Regions from separate parts of the Salinifilum ghardaiensis genome, predicted to be linked through region 3. Evidence: riboswitches for the same ligand, from Rfam matches in the RefSeq annotation. Region 3 holds a riboswitch; each other region holds the start of a gene.
The links. Region 3 has a riboswitch for cobalamin ahead of ACVGV0_RS12045 (ABC transporter substrate-binding protein). Riboswitches for the same ligand answer to the same signal wherever they lie in the genome.
Positions count from the first base shown of each region.

Region 1: linked by a shared signal. The riboswitch ahead of ACVGV0_RS02800 (ribonucleoside-diphosphate reductase subunit alpha) and the one ahead of ACVGV0_RS12045 (ABC transporter substrate-binding protein) in region 3 are both predicted to bind cobalamin.
Region 2: linked by a shared signal. The riboswitch ahead of ACVGV0_RS17900 (precorrin-8X methylmutase) and the one ahead of ACVGV0_RS12045 (ABC transporter substrate-binding protein) in region 3 are both predicted to bind cobalamin.

Region 1 is NZ_CM137101.1:625,681-631,146, reverse strand. It holds gene ACVGV0_RS02815 (CitMHS family transporter) at 1-127, opposite strand, end outside; gene ACVGV0_RS02810 (ATP-binding protein) at 320-1,927, shown strand; gene ACVGV0_RS02805 (response regulator) at 2,084-2,770, shown strand; cobalamin riboswitch at 2,907-3,136, shown strand; gene ACVGV0_RS02800 (ribonucleoside-diphosphate reductase subunit alpha) at 3,274-5,466, shown strand, end outside.
Region 2 is NZ_CM137101.1:3,925,996-3,931,461, reverse strand. It holds gene cobJ (precorrin-3B C(17)-methyltransferase) at 1-1,598, shown strand, start outside; gene ACVGV0_RS17910 (DUF362 domain-containing protein) at 1,591-1,773, shown strand; gene ACVGV0_RS17905 (DUF1876 domain-containing protein) at 1,874-2,143, opposite strand; cobalamin riboswitch at 2,332-2,462, shown strand; gene ACVGV0_RS17900 (precorrin-8X methylmutase) at 2,772-3,374, shown strand; gene ACVGV0_RS17895 (sirohydrochlorin chelatase) at 3,393-4,301, shown strand; gene cobA (uroporphyrinogen-III C-methyltransferase) at 4,285-5,466, shown strand, end outside.
Region 3 is NZ_CM137101.1:2,620,130-2,625,595, reverse strand. It holds gene ACVGV0_RS12055 (ABC transporter ATP-binding protein) at 1-728, opposite strand, end outside; gene ACVGV0_RS12050 (FecCD family ABC transporter permease) at 725-1,768, opposite strand; gene ACVGV0_RS12045 (ABC transporter substrate-binding protein) at 1,765-2,802, opposite strand; cobalamin riboswitch at 2,865-3,074, opposite strand; gene ACVGV0_RS12040 (UvrD-helicase domain-containing protein) at 3,231-5,466, opposite strand, start outside.

The DNA of each region.
Region 1 (5,466 bases), 2.0 Mb from region 3:
GGCTGAATCCGGCGAGGAAGGCGCCGACTGTGGGAATCACGGTCATCCCCACGACCGGGGCTATTCGGCCGAGGATCAGCAGCGTCGCTATCGACGCGATGATCGCGAAGCCGATGATGCTGAGCATGTTCGACTCTCCTGCGCGTGTCGTTCGGGAACTCGCGGATCGACCGCACCGGGAGGCCTGCGTCACCCGGGTGTACGGCGATTTGCGACATCCTGAACCGCACGTGTCCCGGATCACGAGCTTTGTGTGCATTGGACCGGTAATGGTCGTATTGGTCCCGCAGAACCCCTTGCCGCGTACGGTGGTGACCTCATGACGAAGCGCGTTCGCCGCCGCGCACCGCTCCCGCTGACCCGGTACCTGTTCCTCGTGAACGCGGCGCTCCTGGTCGTCACGCTCGTCGCCGCCGGCTCGCTGTGGACGCTCCACGAGTACCGCGACGTGCGCGCCGAGTACACCCGGCGCGCGATGACCCTGGCGCAGTCGGTGGCGGCGCTGCCCCAGGTGCGCGGTTACCTCGCCGATCCGGAGCACCGCGGCGAGATCGCCCCGCTGGCCGCGCGGATCCGCCGCGCCGCCGACGTGCGCTACGTCGTCATCGTCGACTCTGACGGCATCCGGCACTCGCACCCCGACCCGCGCGCCATCGGCGGCCACCCGCACACCGACCCGGCACCGGTGCTGGCCGGCAACACGTGGACGGGCGTGGAGTGGGGCCCGGCCGGGCTCACCCTGCGCGCCCGGGTCCCGGTGCGCGACGAGGCCGAGGAGGTCGTCGGCTACGTCTCCGTCGGCGTGCTGTCCTCGCGGGTGACGCTGGCCGCGCGGAACGCGCTGCCCGTCATCGGCACGACCCTGCTGCTCGCCCTCGCCCTCGGCGCGGGTGGCGCGCTGTGGATCTCCCGCAGGATCCGCGCGAAGACGCACGGCCTGGAACCCGCCGAGATCACCGAGCTGCTGGAGAGCCGCGAAGCCCTGCTCTACGCCATCACCGAGGGCGTGCTCGCCGTCGGCGCGGACGGCACCGTGCTGCTGGCCAACGACTCGGCCCGCGAGGTGCTCGGGCTGCCGCGGGACTGCGTCGGCCGCACCCCGCGCGAGCTGGGACTGGACGAGCAGCTGTGCGACGTGCTGAGCGGTGCCGACACCCGGGAGGACGTGTTCCTCGCCGTCGGCGGGCGGCTGCTCGTGTGCAACCCGAGGCCGGTGCGCATCGGGGAGCAGGGCACGGGACGGCTGGTGACGCTGCGCGACCACACCGAGATCGTGCGGCTCGGCGGTGAGCTGGACGGCGTGCGCACCATGGCCAACGGCCTGCGCGCGCAGACCCACGAGTTCGCCAACCGCATCCACACCGTCACCGGCATGCTCGACCTCGGGGCCGTCGGCGAGGCCCGCGAGTACCTGTCCGAGCTGTCCGCCACGACGACGCGGGCGAGCACGTCCGTGTCCGAGCGCGTCCACGACACCGCGCTGGCGGCGCTCGTGCTGGCGAAGTCGGCGCAGGCCTCCGAGCGGGGCGTGGAGTTCGAGCTCGCCGCGCTCAGCGACGTGCCGCGGGAACTGCCGCCGCAGCTGCGCGACGACGTGCTGCTGATCGTGGGCAACCTGGTGGACAACGCCCTCGAAGCCGTGGGCGGCTCCGGCTGGGTGGAGCTGCTCGTGCGGCTGCACCGGGACGGCGAACCGCTGCTGGAGATCCGCGTCACCGACTCGGGCCCGGGCCCGGCTCCCGCGGTCGCCGAGGAGGTGTTCGCCGCCGGGGTGAGCACCAAGGGGAGCGGCGGCACCGGCCACCGCGGGCTCGGGCTCGCGCTGGTGCGGCAGGCCGCGCAGCGGTGGCACGGGTCGGTGGACGTGGACGCCACCGAGGAGACCGTGTTCAGCGCCTACCTCCCGGTGCGAGAGGATGCGCGCTAGCACGCCGGTAACGTCGCCGGCCGCTGCGCACGTCCGCGCGGTGCCGGTGGCGGCCGCCGTGCCGTCGGAAGCCGCGCCCCTCGGGGGCAGGACCCGTCGGAGGCGGGGACTCCCAGCGGAGGGCCCGCGCGGACGCCGCGCAGGAGGTGGGAGCCGGTGCTGTCGGTGCTCGTCGTCGACGACGACGCGCGCGTGGCGCGCAACCACCGGGATTTCGTCGCCTCGGTGCCGGGGTTCGCGGTGGTCGGCGTCGCCCACAGCGGCGCCGAGGCGCTGCGCGCCGTTGCCGAGCACCAGCCCGACCTCGTCCTGCTCGACCTCTACCTGCCGGACATGTCGGGCATCGACGTGCTGCAGCGGCTGCGGGCGCCGGACGAACCGGGCCCGGGCACGCCCGTGGACGTGCTGGTGATCACCGCGCTGCGCGACATCGACAACGTGCGCGCCGCGCTGCACGGCGGTGCGATGTACTACCTGCTCAAACCCTTCAACCTGGACGCGCTGCGGGAGCAGCTGGACCGCTTCGCAGCGGTGCGCGACAAGCTCACCGGCGTGGAGCAGGCCACCCAGCGGGACGTGGACCGCGTGTTCGGCGTGCGCCGCCCGACCTCGCGGACGAGCCTGCCGAAGGGGCTGACGGCGGAGACGGCGCAGCTCGTGGCGGAGACGCTGCGCGCGGCCGAGTCCGACCTGTCGGCCGTGGAGGTCGCCGAGCGCGCCGGCATCGCGCGGGTGACCGCGCGGCGCTACCTCGAGCACCTGTGCGCCGACGGGCAGGCCGCGCTGCGGATGCGGTACGGGTCGGCGGGGCGGCCCGAGCACCGCTACCGGTGGGTGCGGTGAAACACGAGGAAGTGGCCCCGGAAACGCGGGTGGGTGCGTAGCAGGGCCTCCGGGGAAGCCCCCGCTCCGGGTGCTCGACATCGAGCAGCCGCCGCGACACGGGATCTGGCCCCGTTCGCGATCGCGCATCGCAACATGTAGTGTGCTCGGTGCTGGTGGTTCACGGGGCCGGGAACGGTCCGGTGAGGCGAGAGGGAACCCGGTGGGAATCCGGGACTGCCCCGCAGCGGTGAGCGGGAACGACCGCCGTCACCACCCCCGCGGTGGTGCAGCACTGGACGCACGTCCGGGAAGCGACGGCCAGTAGGGCCGGCCGAGCGCCGGAAGCCCGCGAGTCCGAAGACCTGCCACCGGTGTGCGCGGGAGAACGCGCACGCACGCCGGGCCTCGAGGGCGGGCCCCGGACACGCGGACCACCCCGCCGGGTGGAGAACCCGCCACGCGGAACGCACCGCAGCGGCGCAGCGCGCCGGCGTCCACCACTCCCGCTCGCGAGGTCCCGGATACGGACGGACTCGCGAGAGGAGAGCGTCGTGACCCAAGCGCCCCCTGCAGCACCCGCGCGCACGCCGGAGCTGAGCGTGCGCGAACCCGACGGCCGCCTGCGCCCGCTCGACTGGGACCGCGTGGTGCGCCTCGTGCAGCACGCGACCAGCGGGCTCGCCGACGTGCACGCCGAACCGGTGCTGGCCGAGATCCGCCGCAACCTCTACGACGGCGTGCGCGCCGAGGAGCTCGCGCAGGCGCAGATCATGGCCGCGCGCACCCTCGTCGAGTCCGAACCGAACTACTCGCACGTCTGCGCCCGGCTGCTGCTGCACGCGCTGCGCGGCGAAGCGCTGCAGCACCTCGGCACGACCGCGTCCGAATCGGACACCGGCGAACCGGGAACCGACTGCGCCGAGCACTTCCCCGCCTACGTGCGATTGGGCGTCCACCTCGGACTGCTCGACCCGGAGCTGGAGCGGTTCGACCTGCATCGGCTGGCCGCCGCGCTCGTCGGCGAGCGCGACCTGCAGTTCACCCACCTCGGCCTGCAGACGCTCCACGACCGCTACCTGCTGCACGACGACGGGGTGCGGTTCGAGCTGCCGCAGGCGTTCTTCATGCGCGTGGCCATGGGCCTGGCGCTGCACGAGGACGACCGGGAGCGGCGTGCGATCGAGTTCTACGAGCTGCTGTCGACGTTCACGTTCATGGCCTCGACGCCGACCCTGTTCAACGCGGGAACCCTGCGTCCGCAGCTGTCCTCGTGCTTCCTCACCACTGTGGACGACGACCTCTCGTCGATCTTCCGCTCGTACCGCAGCAACGCGATGCTCGCGAAGTACTCCGGCGGGCTCGGCAACGACTGGACGCCCGTGCGCGGGCTCGGTGCGCGCATCCGCGGCACCAACGGGACCTCGCAGGGCGTCGTGCCGTTCCTGAAGATCGCCAACGACACGACGGTCGCCGTCAACCAGGGCGGCAAGCGCAAGGGCGCGGCGTGCGCCTACCTGGAGACCTGGCACATCGACATCGAGGAATTCCTCGACCTGCGCAAGAACACCGGCGACGACCGGCGCCGCACGCACGACATGAACACGGCGAACTGGATCCCGGACGAGTTCATGCGGCGCGTCGAGGCCGACGCCGAGTGGACGCTGTTCTCGCCCGACGAGGTGCCCGGCCTGCACGACGCCTGCGGCACCGACTTCGCCGAGCGCTACCGGGCCGCCGAAGCGGCCGCCGACCGCGGCGAGATCGCCGTGTTCCGCCGGGTGCGGGCGGTGGAGCTGTGGCGGCGGATGCTCACCGCCCTGTTCGAGACCGGCCACCCGTGGCTGACGTTCAAGGACCCGTGCAACCTGCGCTCGCCGCAGCAGCACGCGGGCGTGGTGCACTCGTCCAACCTGTGCACCGAGATCACGTTGAACACCGGCCCGGACGAGGTGGCCGTGTGCAACCTCGGGTCGGTGAACCTGCGGGCGCACGTCGGCTCCGGCGGCCTCGACCACGCGCGGCTGGAGAGCACGGTCACCACCGCCGTGCGCATGCTGGACAACGTCATCGACCTCAACTTCTACACGCTCGACGAGGCCCGCGACTCCAACTTCCGCCACCGCCCCGTCGGGCTGGGCGTCATGGGGCTGCAGGACGCCCTGTTCGAGCAGGGCGTCCCGTTCGCCTCCGCGGAGGCCGTCGAGTTCGCCGACACGAGCACCGAGGCGGTGAGCTACTACGCGATCGCCGCCTCGGTGCAGCTGGCGGCCGAACGCGGCCGGTACTCCTCCTTCGAGGGGTCGCTGTGGAGCCGCGGCATCCTGCCGGTCGACTCGCTGCGCCTGCTCGAGCAGGCGCGCGACCCCGAGCACGCCGAGCTGGACCACTCCGCGCGCATGGACTGGGACGGGCTGCGCCGGCGGGTGCGGAACACGGGCATGCGCAACTCCAACGTGCTGGCCATCGCCCCGACGGCGACGATCTCGAACATCTGCGGTGTGGGCCAGTCCGTCGAGCCGCTGTTCTCGAACCTGTTCGTCAAGTCCAACATGTCCGGCGACTTCACCGCCATCAACCCGTACCTGGTGCGGGACCTGAAGCGGCGCGGCCTGTGGGACGCGGCGATGGTCGCGGACCTGAAGTACCACGACGGCACCGTCTCGGCCATCGACCGCGTCCCCGCAGACCTCAAGGCGCTGTACGCGAACGCGTTC
Region 2 (5,466 bases), 1.3 Mb from region 3:
CCACGATCCGCCTGGTGGCGCCGCTGCTGCGGGACAAGCACACCGACCCGGGCGTGGTGTGCGTCGACGAGGCGCGGCACCACGCCGTCGCGCTCCTCGGCGGGCACTCCGGCGGGGCGAACGCGCTGGCCGAACAGGTCGGCGACGTGCTCGGTGCGACGCCGGTGGTGACCACGGCCAGCGACGCCACCGGCAGCACCCCGCTGGACGAGGTGGTCGAGGCGCTGGACGCGGTCGTCGACGGCGATCTCGCCGGTTGCGGGGTCGCCGTGCTCAACGGCGAACCGGTGCGGGTGGTCAACCCGCACGGCTTCCCGCTGCCCGCGCTGCCGGAGAACGTCCGCACCGACGTCGAGGAGCCGCGGTGGACGGTTCTGGTGGACGACCGGCACCGCCCGGACTTCGACGAGACGGACAACGTCCTGCGGCTGGTGCCGCGGACGCTCGTGGTCGGTGTCGGTTCGGCCAGCGGGGTCTCCCGCACCGCGGTGGTCGAGACGCTCGCCCGGCTGGAGTCCGAGCACGACCTCGACCCGCGCGCGATCCGCGCCGCGGCCAGCGTCGACCTCAAGGCCGAGGAGACCGGCATCCTGCAGGCGGTGCAGGACCTGGGCTTCTGGCACTCCAGCGACGGCGGTGACGAGCTGCCGCTGCTGACCTACCCGGCCCAGCAGCTCGCCGAGGTCGCCGTGCCCAACCCGAGCGAGACCGTGCGGGCCGAGGTCGGCACGCCCAGCGTCTCCGAGGCCGCGGCGCTGACCGGAGCCGCCGAGCTCGCCGAGGGCGGGGAGGTGCAGCTCGTCGCGGACAAGATCAAGGGCGCGGACGTCACCGCCGCCGCCGCCCGGATCCGCCCCCGGGGGCGGCTGGCGATCGTCGGCCTGGGCCCGGGGACCCCCGAACTGCGCACCGCGCGCGTGGAGGCGGAACTGCGCCGCGCCTCCGTGGTCGTCGGGCTGGACCAGTACCTCGACCAGGTGCGGCACCTGCTGCGGCCGGGCACCGAGGTCCGCAGCAGCGGCCTCGGCCAGGAGGAGGCCAGGGCCGAGGAAGCCGTGACGCTGGCGCGGACCGGCAACGCCGTGGCGCTCATCGGTTCCGGCGACGCCGGCGTGTACGCCATGGCCAGCCCCGCGCTGGAGAAGGCGTCCTCGGACATCGAGGTGGTGGGCGTTCCGGGGGTGACCGCGGCGCTCGCGGCCTCGGCGCTGCTCGGCGCGCCGCTCGGCCACGACCACGTGCTCATCAGCCTGTCCGACCTGCACACGCCGTGGGAGATCATCGAGCGGCGCGTGCGCGCCGCGGCGGAGGGCGACCTCGTGGTGTGCTTCTACAACCCGCGGTCGGTGCAGCGCGACTGGCAGCTGGGGCGTGCGCTGGAGATCCTCGCCGAGTCCCGACCGGCGACCACGCCGGTCGGCGCCGTGCGGCAGGCCTACCGGCCCGACCAGGGCGTTTGGTGCGCACCGATCGCCGAGTTCGATCCGGGTTCGGTGGACATGCTCACCACCGTGATCGTGGGCTCCTCGCAGTCGGCCGTGCTCAGCGACCGCTTCGTCACGCCGCGCGGCTACCGGTGGATGACCAGCGATGCCTGAGGACCCGCTGGTGATCACCACCGACTGCACCGCCTGCGGCGCGTGCCTGCTGACGTGCCCGGAGCACGCGCTGCGCCCCGCTCCGGGGCGCCCGCGGGTGGTGGCCGACCGGTGCACCGCCTGCGGCGAGTGCGTGGAGATCTGCCCGGCCGATGCCATCCGCCTGCTGGAGTAGGTTCCTGCCCGGGCAGGGTGCCGCGCCCGCCGCAGCGGCAGCGGGCGCGACCGGGAGCTCTCCGGCCCCGGCCGCGCCGCCCCGCTCGGGGCCGTCCCGCTCAGGCGGGCAGCCGCACGCGGCGGTTCAGCTGCTGGCCGATGTCGGACGCCGCCGTGTCCAGCAGTTTGTGCGCCAGTTCGAACAGCGCGCGGGCCGTCGCGATTTCGTCCCCGATCTGGGGGACCTCGGGATCGTCGGGATGCCGCCGCGCCGTGCCGTGGCCGTGTACGACCTGGCCGCTCGGCGTGGTGAACCCGACATCGCACGTCGTCTTCGAACCCTGTTCGACGACTTGGAGATCGAGGGTGATCGTGTGCGTCTCGTTCATGGTCGCCTCCCGGGCCGTGCTGGGCAGAGCGCCACCACGGTGACTCCAGGATGGAGGTCGCGCTGGCGGAACGGAACCCGACGCGTCACCCACACGGGGTGGAACCGGACCCCTGCACGCTCTGTGATCGAATTCACCGGGTTTGACCTCGCGGGGTTCGCGGGCGAAGATGCGGCGGTCGGTGACAGAGGAACCCGGTGCGAATCCGGGACGGACCCGCCCACTGTGACCGGGTGAGCGGGCGCCGCGCAGGAATGGCCACGGCCGGAGACGGCGGGAAGGCCGACGGCGCTCGCGATGATCCGGGAGTCAGGAGACTCAGCACCGACCCCGCGCCGCACCGCGGCGCGCGGCGCCCTCGCCGGCCCCTCGGGCGGGAAACCCAGGAGGTTCGTGGACCGATGTCTCGCGTGCTGCGTCCGCCGCGCGGACGAGCGCGGCCGCAGCGCTGCGGAGTGCGGTTCGGCGCGCCGCGGTGGCGCGCGCGTGCCCGCGCAACCGCGGGCGAGCGCGCCCGCGCCGCCGTCCGGTGCCCCCGGCGCGGTCCCGGGGAGCGGGCGCGCCGCGGAGTCGAACGCGCGCCCGGCGCGGAGCGGCCGGGCGCGCCGAGCCCGATCTCATGCGAAGGATGACCGTGCGCAGGAAAGTGCATCCGATCGAAACCGAGTCCTACCGCATCATGCGGCAGCGCGCCGATTTCGCGCACCACCCGCCGCTGGCGCGCGCCGTCGTGGAGCGCGTGGTGCACACCACCGCCGATCCGAGCTGGGTGGGCGAAGTCGTCACCACCGAGTCCGCAGCTGAGCAGGGTCGGCGCGCGCTCGTGGGCGGCGCGCCGCTGGTCTGCGACGTGCGCATGGTCGCCGCGGGAGTGACCGCCCGCGACTCGCGCGTCGGCCTGGACCACCCGTCGGTGGCGGAAACCGCCGGACAGGCGGAAATAACCCGATCGGCCGCGGGAATCCGTTGCGCCGCAAGGGATTTTCCCGACGGTGCGGTGTGGGCCATCGGGAACGCCCCCACGGCGCTGACCGAGCTGCTGCGGTTGGCCGCCGGCGGCGAGGTGCGCCCGGCGCTCGTCATCGGGGTGCCGGTGGGTTTCGTCGGCGCCGTCGAGTCGAAGGCCGCGCTGCGCGGGAGCGGACTTCCCGCGGTGAGCACGCTGTCCGAGCGCGGCGGTGCCGCCATCGCGTCCGCTGCGGTGAACGCGTTGTTGTACTGGCAAGATTGACGAATCCGGAGGTAACCAGTGAATCGACCGCGACCACTCCTGCTCGTCGGACACGGCACAGTGGACGAAGGCGGGGTGGGTGAGTTCCGCGCGTTCACGCAGCGGGTCGCCGAGCGCGTCTCCGCCGCGGGGATCGACGTCGGCGGAGGGTTCATCGAACTGTCCGCGCCCGCCGTGAACGAGGCGTGGGACGACCTCGCCGAACGCGGCCACGCCGAAATGGTCGCCGTGCCACTGGTCCTCGTCGCCGCCGGGCACGGCAAGGGCGACATCCCGGCCGCGCTGGAGCGCGAGGTGAAGCGCAACCCCGCCACCCGCTACGTCTTCGGCCGCCCGCTCGGCCCCCACCCGACGCTGCTGTCGGTGCTGTCCGAACGCATCGAGGCGGAGGTTCCCCGTTCGGAGTGGACGGACACGGCCGTCGTCCTCGTCGGCCGCGGCTCCACCGACCCGGACGCGAACTCCGAGGTGTCCAAGGTCTCACGGCTCTTGCAGGAAACCGGCGGTTTCGCCACCGTGGAGACGTCGTTCATCTCGCTGGCACCGCCGGACGTTCCCGGCGGTCTGGAGCGCGCTCGCCGGCTGGGTGCGAAACGGGTCGTGGTGGCGCCGTACTTCCTCTTCGACGGAGTGCTGCCGCAGCGGGTCGTGACGCAGGCGCACGAGTACGGCGAGCGGAATCCGGACATCGATGTCCGGGTCGCCGGGTACCTGGGCAACACCGACGCGCTGGCCGACCTCGTCGTGGAGCGCTACCACGAGGCCCTGCACGGCGACATCCGGATGAACTGCGATACCTGCGCGTATCGCGTGCTGCTGCCCGGGTTCGAGGACAAGCTGGGCCAGCCGCAGACACCGCACCACCACCCGGACGATCCGACCGGACAAGGTCATGGCCACGGACACGCACATGGGCACGCGCACTGACACACCGACAGAGCACCACTACCTCGCCGGGTTGGACCTGCGCGGGCGACGCGTCGTCGTCGTCGGCGCGGGCACCGTGGCGCAGCGGCGCCTGCCGCGGCTCGTCGGCGCGGGGGCCGAGGTCGAGGTGATCGCACCGGAGGCCACCCCCGCCGTGGAGTCCATGGCCGATCGCGGCGAGGTGCGCTGGACGCGCCGCGCCTTCGCCGCGGGCGACCTCGCCGAGGCGTGGTACGCCGTGGCGGCGGCCTCCGACGACGCGGTCAACGCAGCCGTCGGCGCGGAAGCCGAGCGCAACCGGGTGTTCTGCGTGCGCGCCGACGACGCCCCCGCGGGCAGCGCCGTCACCCCCGCCGTGGGCGAGCACGACGGGCTGCTGCTCGGGGTGCTCGCAGGGGGCGAACCCCGGCGGTCGGTGGCGGTGCGCGACGGCCTCGTGGAGGCGCTGCAGTCCGGCGTCGTCGACGAGCACGCGGAACCGCCGTCCCCCGGCGTCGCGCTCGTCGGCGGCGGGCCGGGCGCGCCCGACCTCATCACGGTGCGCGGGCGGCGCCTGCTGGCCAAGGCCGACATGGTGCTCACCGACCACCTGGCGCCGCGCGAGCTGCTCGACGAGCTCGGCTCGCACGTCGAGGTCGTGGACGCTTCCAAGATCCCGTACGGACGGGCGGCGAACCAGGAGGTCATCAACCGGACGCTCATCGACGGCGCCCGCGCCGGGAAGTTCGTGGTGCGCCTCAAGGGCGGCGACCCGTACGTGTTCGGCCGCGGTTTCGAGGAGCTGCTGGCGTGCACCGAGGCGGGCGTGCCGGTGACGGTGGTGCCCGGCATCACCAGCGCGTTCTCCGCCCCCGCGGTCTCGGACGTGCCGGTCACCCACCGCGGCGTGGCGCACGAGGTGGTCGTCGTCTCCGGCCACGTGCCCCCGGACGACGAGAAGTCGCTGGTGGACTGGCCCGCACTGGCGCGGCTGAGCGGCACGCTCGTGCTCATGATGGCGGTGCGCCGGCTCGACGCGTTCGCCGACGTGCTGCTGCGGCACGGGCGCCCGGCCGACACCCCGGTGGCGGTCATCCAGGAGGGAACCATGCCGGGGCAGCGGACGGTGCGCAGCACGCTCGGCGCGATCGCCGAGGACGTCGAGCATGCGGACGTGGCCCCGCCG
Region 3 (5,466 bases):
TGCGTGACCACCGCGGTCACGCCCCACACCTCGGCGATGCGCTCGGCGGTGAGCACCGCGTGCGGCTCCCCGGCGGCGACGACGCGGCCCTGGTCGAGCACGACGACGTGGTCGCAGTACATCGCGGCGACGTTGAGGTCGTGCAGCGCCACCACGGTCGTCGTCGGCAGGTCGACGAACAGGTTCAGCAGGTCGAACTGGTGCTGGATGTCCAGGTGGTTCGTCGGCTCGTCCAGCAGCAGCTCCCGCGGCTGCTGCGCCAGGGCGCGGGCGATCTGCACCCGTTGGCGCTCCCCGCCGGACAGCGTCTGCCACCGCCGGTCGGCCTTGCCGGCCAAGCCGGTGCGCTCCAGCGCGTCCTGCACCGCGGTCTCGTCGGCGGCCGAGGCGGGCTGCCACGGCCGGCGGTGCGGGATGCGGCCCAGCCGCACCACCTCGACCACGGACAGCGGCACCTGCGTGTCGCTGTGCTGCTCGACCACCGCCACTCGCCGGGCCACGGCGCGGCGGCCGAGGTCCGCGAGCGCGCGGCCGTCCAGCGTGACCACTCCCGCGGTCGGGGAGAGCACCCCGGCCAGCAGCCGCAGCAGCGTCGACTTGCCGGACCCGTTCGGTCCGAGCACGCCGACGGTGGAACCCTCCTGCGGGGTGAGGCTCACCCCGTCGAGGACGAGCGCGCCGCCGAGCGTGCGGGTCACGCGGTCCGCGGCCAGTCCGTCACCGGTCATCGCGTCTCCCGGGCGCGGTAGAGGATGAGCACGAACGCGGGCACGCCGATCAGCGCGGTCATCACGCCCACGGGGATCTCCTGCGGGTCGAGCAGCGTGCGGCCGAGGGTGTCCACCCACACCAGGAACACCGCCCCGGCCAGCGCCGTCACCGGCAGCAGCCGCGCGTGGTTCGCCCCCGCCACGGCGCGCGCGGCGTGCGGCAGCACCAGGCCGACGAACCCGATCGCGCCGACGGCGCTGACGACCACCGCCGTGAGCAGCGCCGTGGTGCACAGCAGCACCAGCCGCGTGCGGGCCACCGCCACGCCGAGAGCGGCCGCGGCGTCCTCGCCGAAGGCGAACGCGTCCAGCGACCGGGCGTGGCCGCCGCAGAGCACCAGCGCCACCGCCAGCGCCGCGGTGCACGTGGCCACCTCGGTCCAGGCGGCGTTGCCCAGCGACCCCAGCAGCCAGAACATCACCCCGCGCGTGGTCTGCGCGTCGGCCGAGGTGAGCACGATGAACGAGGTCAGCGCCGAGAACAGCTGCATCGCCGCCACCCCGGCCAGCACCACCCGGTCGGTGGTGCCGCCGAGCAGGTGCGCCAGCACCAGCACGAGGGTGAACGAGACGATCGCGCCGGCGAACGCGCCGGCCGACATCGACACCGCCCCGCCGCCGAAGCCGAGCACGAGCACCAGCACCGCCCCGGTCGACGCGCCGGAGGACACGCCCAGCACGAACGGGTCGGCCAGCGGGTTGCGCAGCAGCGACTGCATGATCGCCCCGCAGGTGGCCAGGCCCGCGCCGCACACCGCGGCCAGCAGCGTGCGCGGCAGCCGCAGGTTCCACACGATGCCCTCGCGGATCAGCGACAGCGAGGACTCGCCGAGCCCGAGGCGGGCGGCCACGGTGGCGTACACGTCGCCGACGCGGATCTCGGCCGGGCCGATGGTGATGGCCACGGCCACCGATCCCGCCAGCGCGGCCAGCCCCACCACCAGCAACAGCGGCAGCCACGCGCGCCGGGCCGCGCGGGTCGTCCCGGCCGCGCTCACCGGTCGCGCCCGAACTCGCGCAGCTTGGCGGCGACCTTCTCCACTCCGGCCACGGTGCGGATCGACGGGTTCATCGCCTGCCCGCTCAGCCGCACGTACCGGTGGTTCTCGACCGCGTCCATGTGGGCCGTGGCCGGGTGCGACTCGAGGAAGGCGATCTTGGCGCGCGCGGTCTCGGCCGTCTCCGACCGGCGCGAGAGGTCGCCGAGCACGAGCACGTCCGGGTTGCGCTCGGCCACGGTCTCCCAGTTGATCTGCGGCCACTCCGCGTGCGTGTCGGCGAAGGCGTTGCGCGCGCCGACCTGGTCGGTGATGATGCCCGGCGCGCCGCAGCAGCCCGCCAGGTAGGGCGACTCGGAGTTGGCGAACCAGAACATCAGCGACGTGCCGGAGGCGTCGAGGCCGCGGGTGGCGCGGTCCATGCGTGCCTGCAGGTCGGCGACGAGTCGTTCGCCGCGCCGGGGCACGTCGAACAGCTCCGCCAGCTCGCGGACCTCGCGGTAGAGGGTCTGCATCGACAGCGGGTGCTGCCGCCGCCCGTCGCCGGAGCCGCTGTTGTCCTTGGCGCAGTCGGCGGGGGAGAGGTAGCTGTTCACGCCGAGCTCGGCGAACTGTCCCCGCGTGGCGACCCCGCCGGGGCCGAGGGTGGACACGAACGAGGCGGTGACGAAGTCGGGTTCGGCGGCCAGCACCGACTCGAACGACGGCATGTCGTCGGCCAGGCGCGGCACCGACGCGTTCGCCGCGGCCAGTTCCTGCGGCAGCGGGTCGGTCCACATGGACGTGCCCACGATGCGGTCGCCCAGCCCGAGCGCCAGCAGGATCTCCGTGGTGCCCTGGTTCAGCGACACGACCCGCTGCGGCGGCCGGTCCAGTTCGGTGCGCGTGCCGCAGTTGTCCACGGCGCGGGGGTAGCCGGGGGCGGGCGGTTGCTGCTGCGGCGCCGCTGCGGTACCGCAGCCGGCCAGCAGCGCGAGCGCGGACAGCAGGGACAACGGCAGAGCGAGGCGGTGCAGTGCCGACAGCAAGCGCACGAACGCTCCTCGGTGTCGAAGGGGCCGAGACGCGGGCCCGCGGGTGCATGACAAGACCCGGCCGCGCGGGCCGGGAGCCAGCAGGTCTTCGGACTCGGGGTCTTCCGGGCGGAACGCCTTCCCGGAGGGCGTGCTCCAGTGGCTGAGCCCGGGGCCGTTCCACGACTCCGTGTTCCGCCCGTCGCCCACACCGCTGCGCGTCAGTTCCGGATTCGCACCGGATTCCCTGACTCACGTCGCGCGTGAGTTCGACTGGCGAACGACAACGTACCACCCGCGCCGACCCGGCCCACCCGCCCCGGCGAAACCCCTGGTCACGCCGCGATCCGGCGGGTGAGGGGTGAGTTGGGGCACCCCCGCGGCCCCGCCCGGACGACCCGGGCGGTCGGGTCAGGCAGCCGCGGCGGCACCCCCAGGCCGTCGAGGAGTCACAGCAGGCTCAGCTGCCGCGGCCGCGGCTGGCGCCGCACCGGCTGCGCATCGACGACCGCATCGCCCAACCCGTCCAGCAACGGGCTGCGGCGCCGGTCGCGACCGCCGCGGCGCGCCGCACCGGTGAGGTACAACCGCTCGTGCGCGCGGGTCATGCCCACGAACACCAGCCGCCGCTCCTCGGCGAGCGCCTGCTCGTCCGGCGGGGACTGCGGCCACGACAGCGGCAGCAGCCCGTCCTCGCAGCCGGCCAGGAACACCACCGGGAACTCCAGGCCCTTGGCCGCGTGCAGCGTCAGCAGGCACACCGCCTCGGCCCGCGGGTCCAGCACGTCGACCTCCGCGCCGAGCGCGACCTCGCGGGCCAGCTCGGTCACGTCGCGGCAGCGGCGGGCCAGCGGCAGCAGCAGATCCACCGCGTGGTGCACCTGCGCGGCCGTCTCGTCCGGCACCCGCCCGGCCACCACCTCGGCCGCCCGCCGCATCCCGGTGACCACGTCGTCCGCGGCGCCCCCGCCGGCGCGGGCGAGTTCGTCGGTGACCAGCCGCACCCCGGTGCGCTGGGCCAGCCGCTCGTGCGAACGGCGCTGCACCGGCAGGCCCTGCCGGTCCAACGCCTCGGCCAGGGCGTGCGCCTGCGCCTCGGTGCGGTAGAGCACGGCGACGTCGCCGAAACCGAACCCGCCGCGCTCGTGCCCGCTGGCCCGACCCGCGTCCAACGCGTGGAACGACGCCCCGCCGAGCAGCTGCTCGACCGTGCCGGCGATGTAGGCCGCCTCGGCGTGCTCGTCGGCGGCGGTGTGCCGCACGATCCGGTGCGCCGGCCGGTCCCCGGCCGCGGCCAGCACCCGGTCCGGCACGAACGTCGACGCCGCCACCGCCCGCTGCGCCGCGGTGAGGATGTGCGCCCCGCTGCGGTAGTTGCGCTGCAGGTGGCACACCCGCGCGGTGGGGAAGTCCGCGGTGAACCGCAGGAAGTAGCCCACGTCGGCGCCGCGGAAGGCGTAGATCGCCTGGTCCGGGTCGCCGATGGCGGTCACGTTGCCCTCCGGCGGGGCCAGCTGCCGCAGCAGCCGGTACTGCACCGCGTCGACGTCCTGGTACTCGTCGACGGTGATCCACGCGAACCGGTCCCGCCACGCCGCGGCGGCCTGCGGGTGCTCGGCGAGCACGGCCACCGCCGCGTCCAGCAGCCCGTCGAAGTCGACCAGGTCGCGCTCGGCCAGCGCCTGGTGGTAGCGCCGCACCAGCGCGGCCACGTCCTCCTCGACCGGCTCGCCCAGCCGGACGCGGCCGGCCGCGTCCGCCAGCCGCCGCGCCCCGCCCTGGTCGCCGGCCAGCGCCAGCCGCAGGTCGTGCTGCACGGCCGCGTCGGCGATGCCGAACCCGGCGGTGAGCCCCGCCGCGTCGGCGTGCTCGCGCAGGATCCGCAGCGCCAGGCCGTGGAACGTGGTCACCGTCATCTCCGCGGCCGGAGCACCGAGCAGCCCCTCCAAGCGCTGCCGCATCTCCGCCGCGGCGCGGCGGGTGAACGTGACCGCCAGGCACGTCCGCGGGTCCGCGCCGCGCTCGGCGACCAGGTGCGCCAGCCGGTGGGTGACCGTGCGGGTCTTGCCCGTGCCCGGTCCGGCCACGATCAGCAGCGGCCCGCCGGCGCAGGCCGCGGCCGCGGCCTGCGCACCGTCCAACCCGGCCAGCAGGCCCGTCGCCGCGACCGCGTCCGGCTCCGGGGGTTCCGTGCCGTCACCGGTCTGCTCAGCGCCGACCGCGACGCCCGGGCGGGCGGGCGCGGCCTGACCGGGGGGCTCCTCGGCAGCCTCCCTGCCGCCGGTGGCCGCATCCGCGTGCTCGCCCGCCCCGGCTGGCGCCGCAGCCCCGCCCGGCGCGTCCGCAGCGCGCCGGGCCGGCACGGTGGGGGTCGGCGCGTCGAACAGGGCTAACGCGGACCCGCCCCACTCGGCCGCCTCGCCCGGGTCGAACAGGCGGATCACCCCGTACTGCCCGTCGAAGCCGGCCTCGCGGCGCACCCGCCCGGCACGCAGCCGACGGATCGCCTCACCCAACGCGGGATCGTGCCCGGCCAACTGCTCGACCGGCACCTCGTCGAGCACGTGCAGCTCCGGCCCGAACGCGGCGGTCACCCGGGAGGTTTCCGCGAACACCGTCTTGCTCTTGGGCCCCACGCCGCGCAGCTCGCCGATGATCTCCGGTAGCGGGATGCGGTTGCGGTAG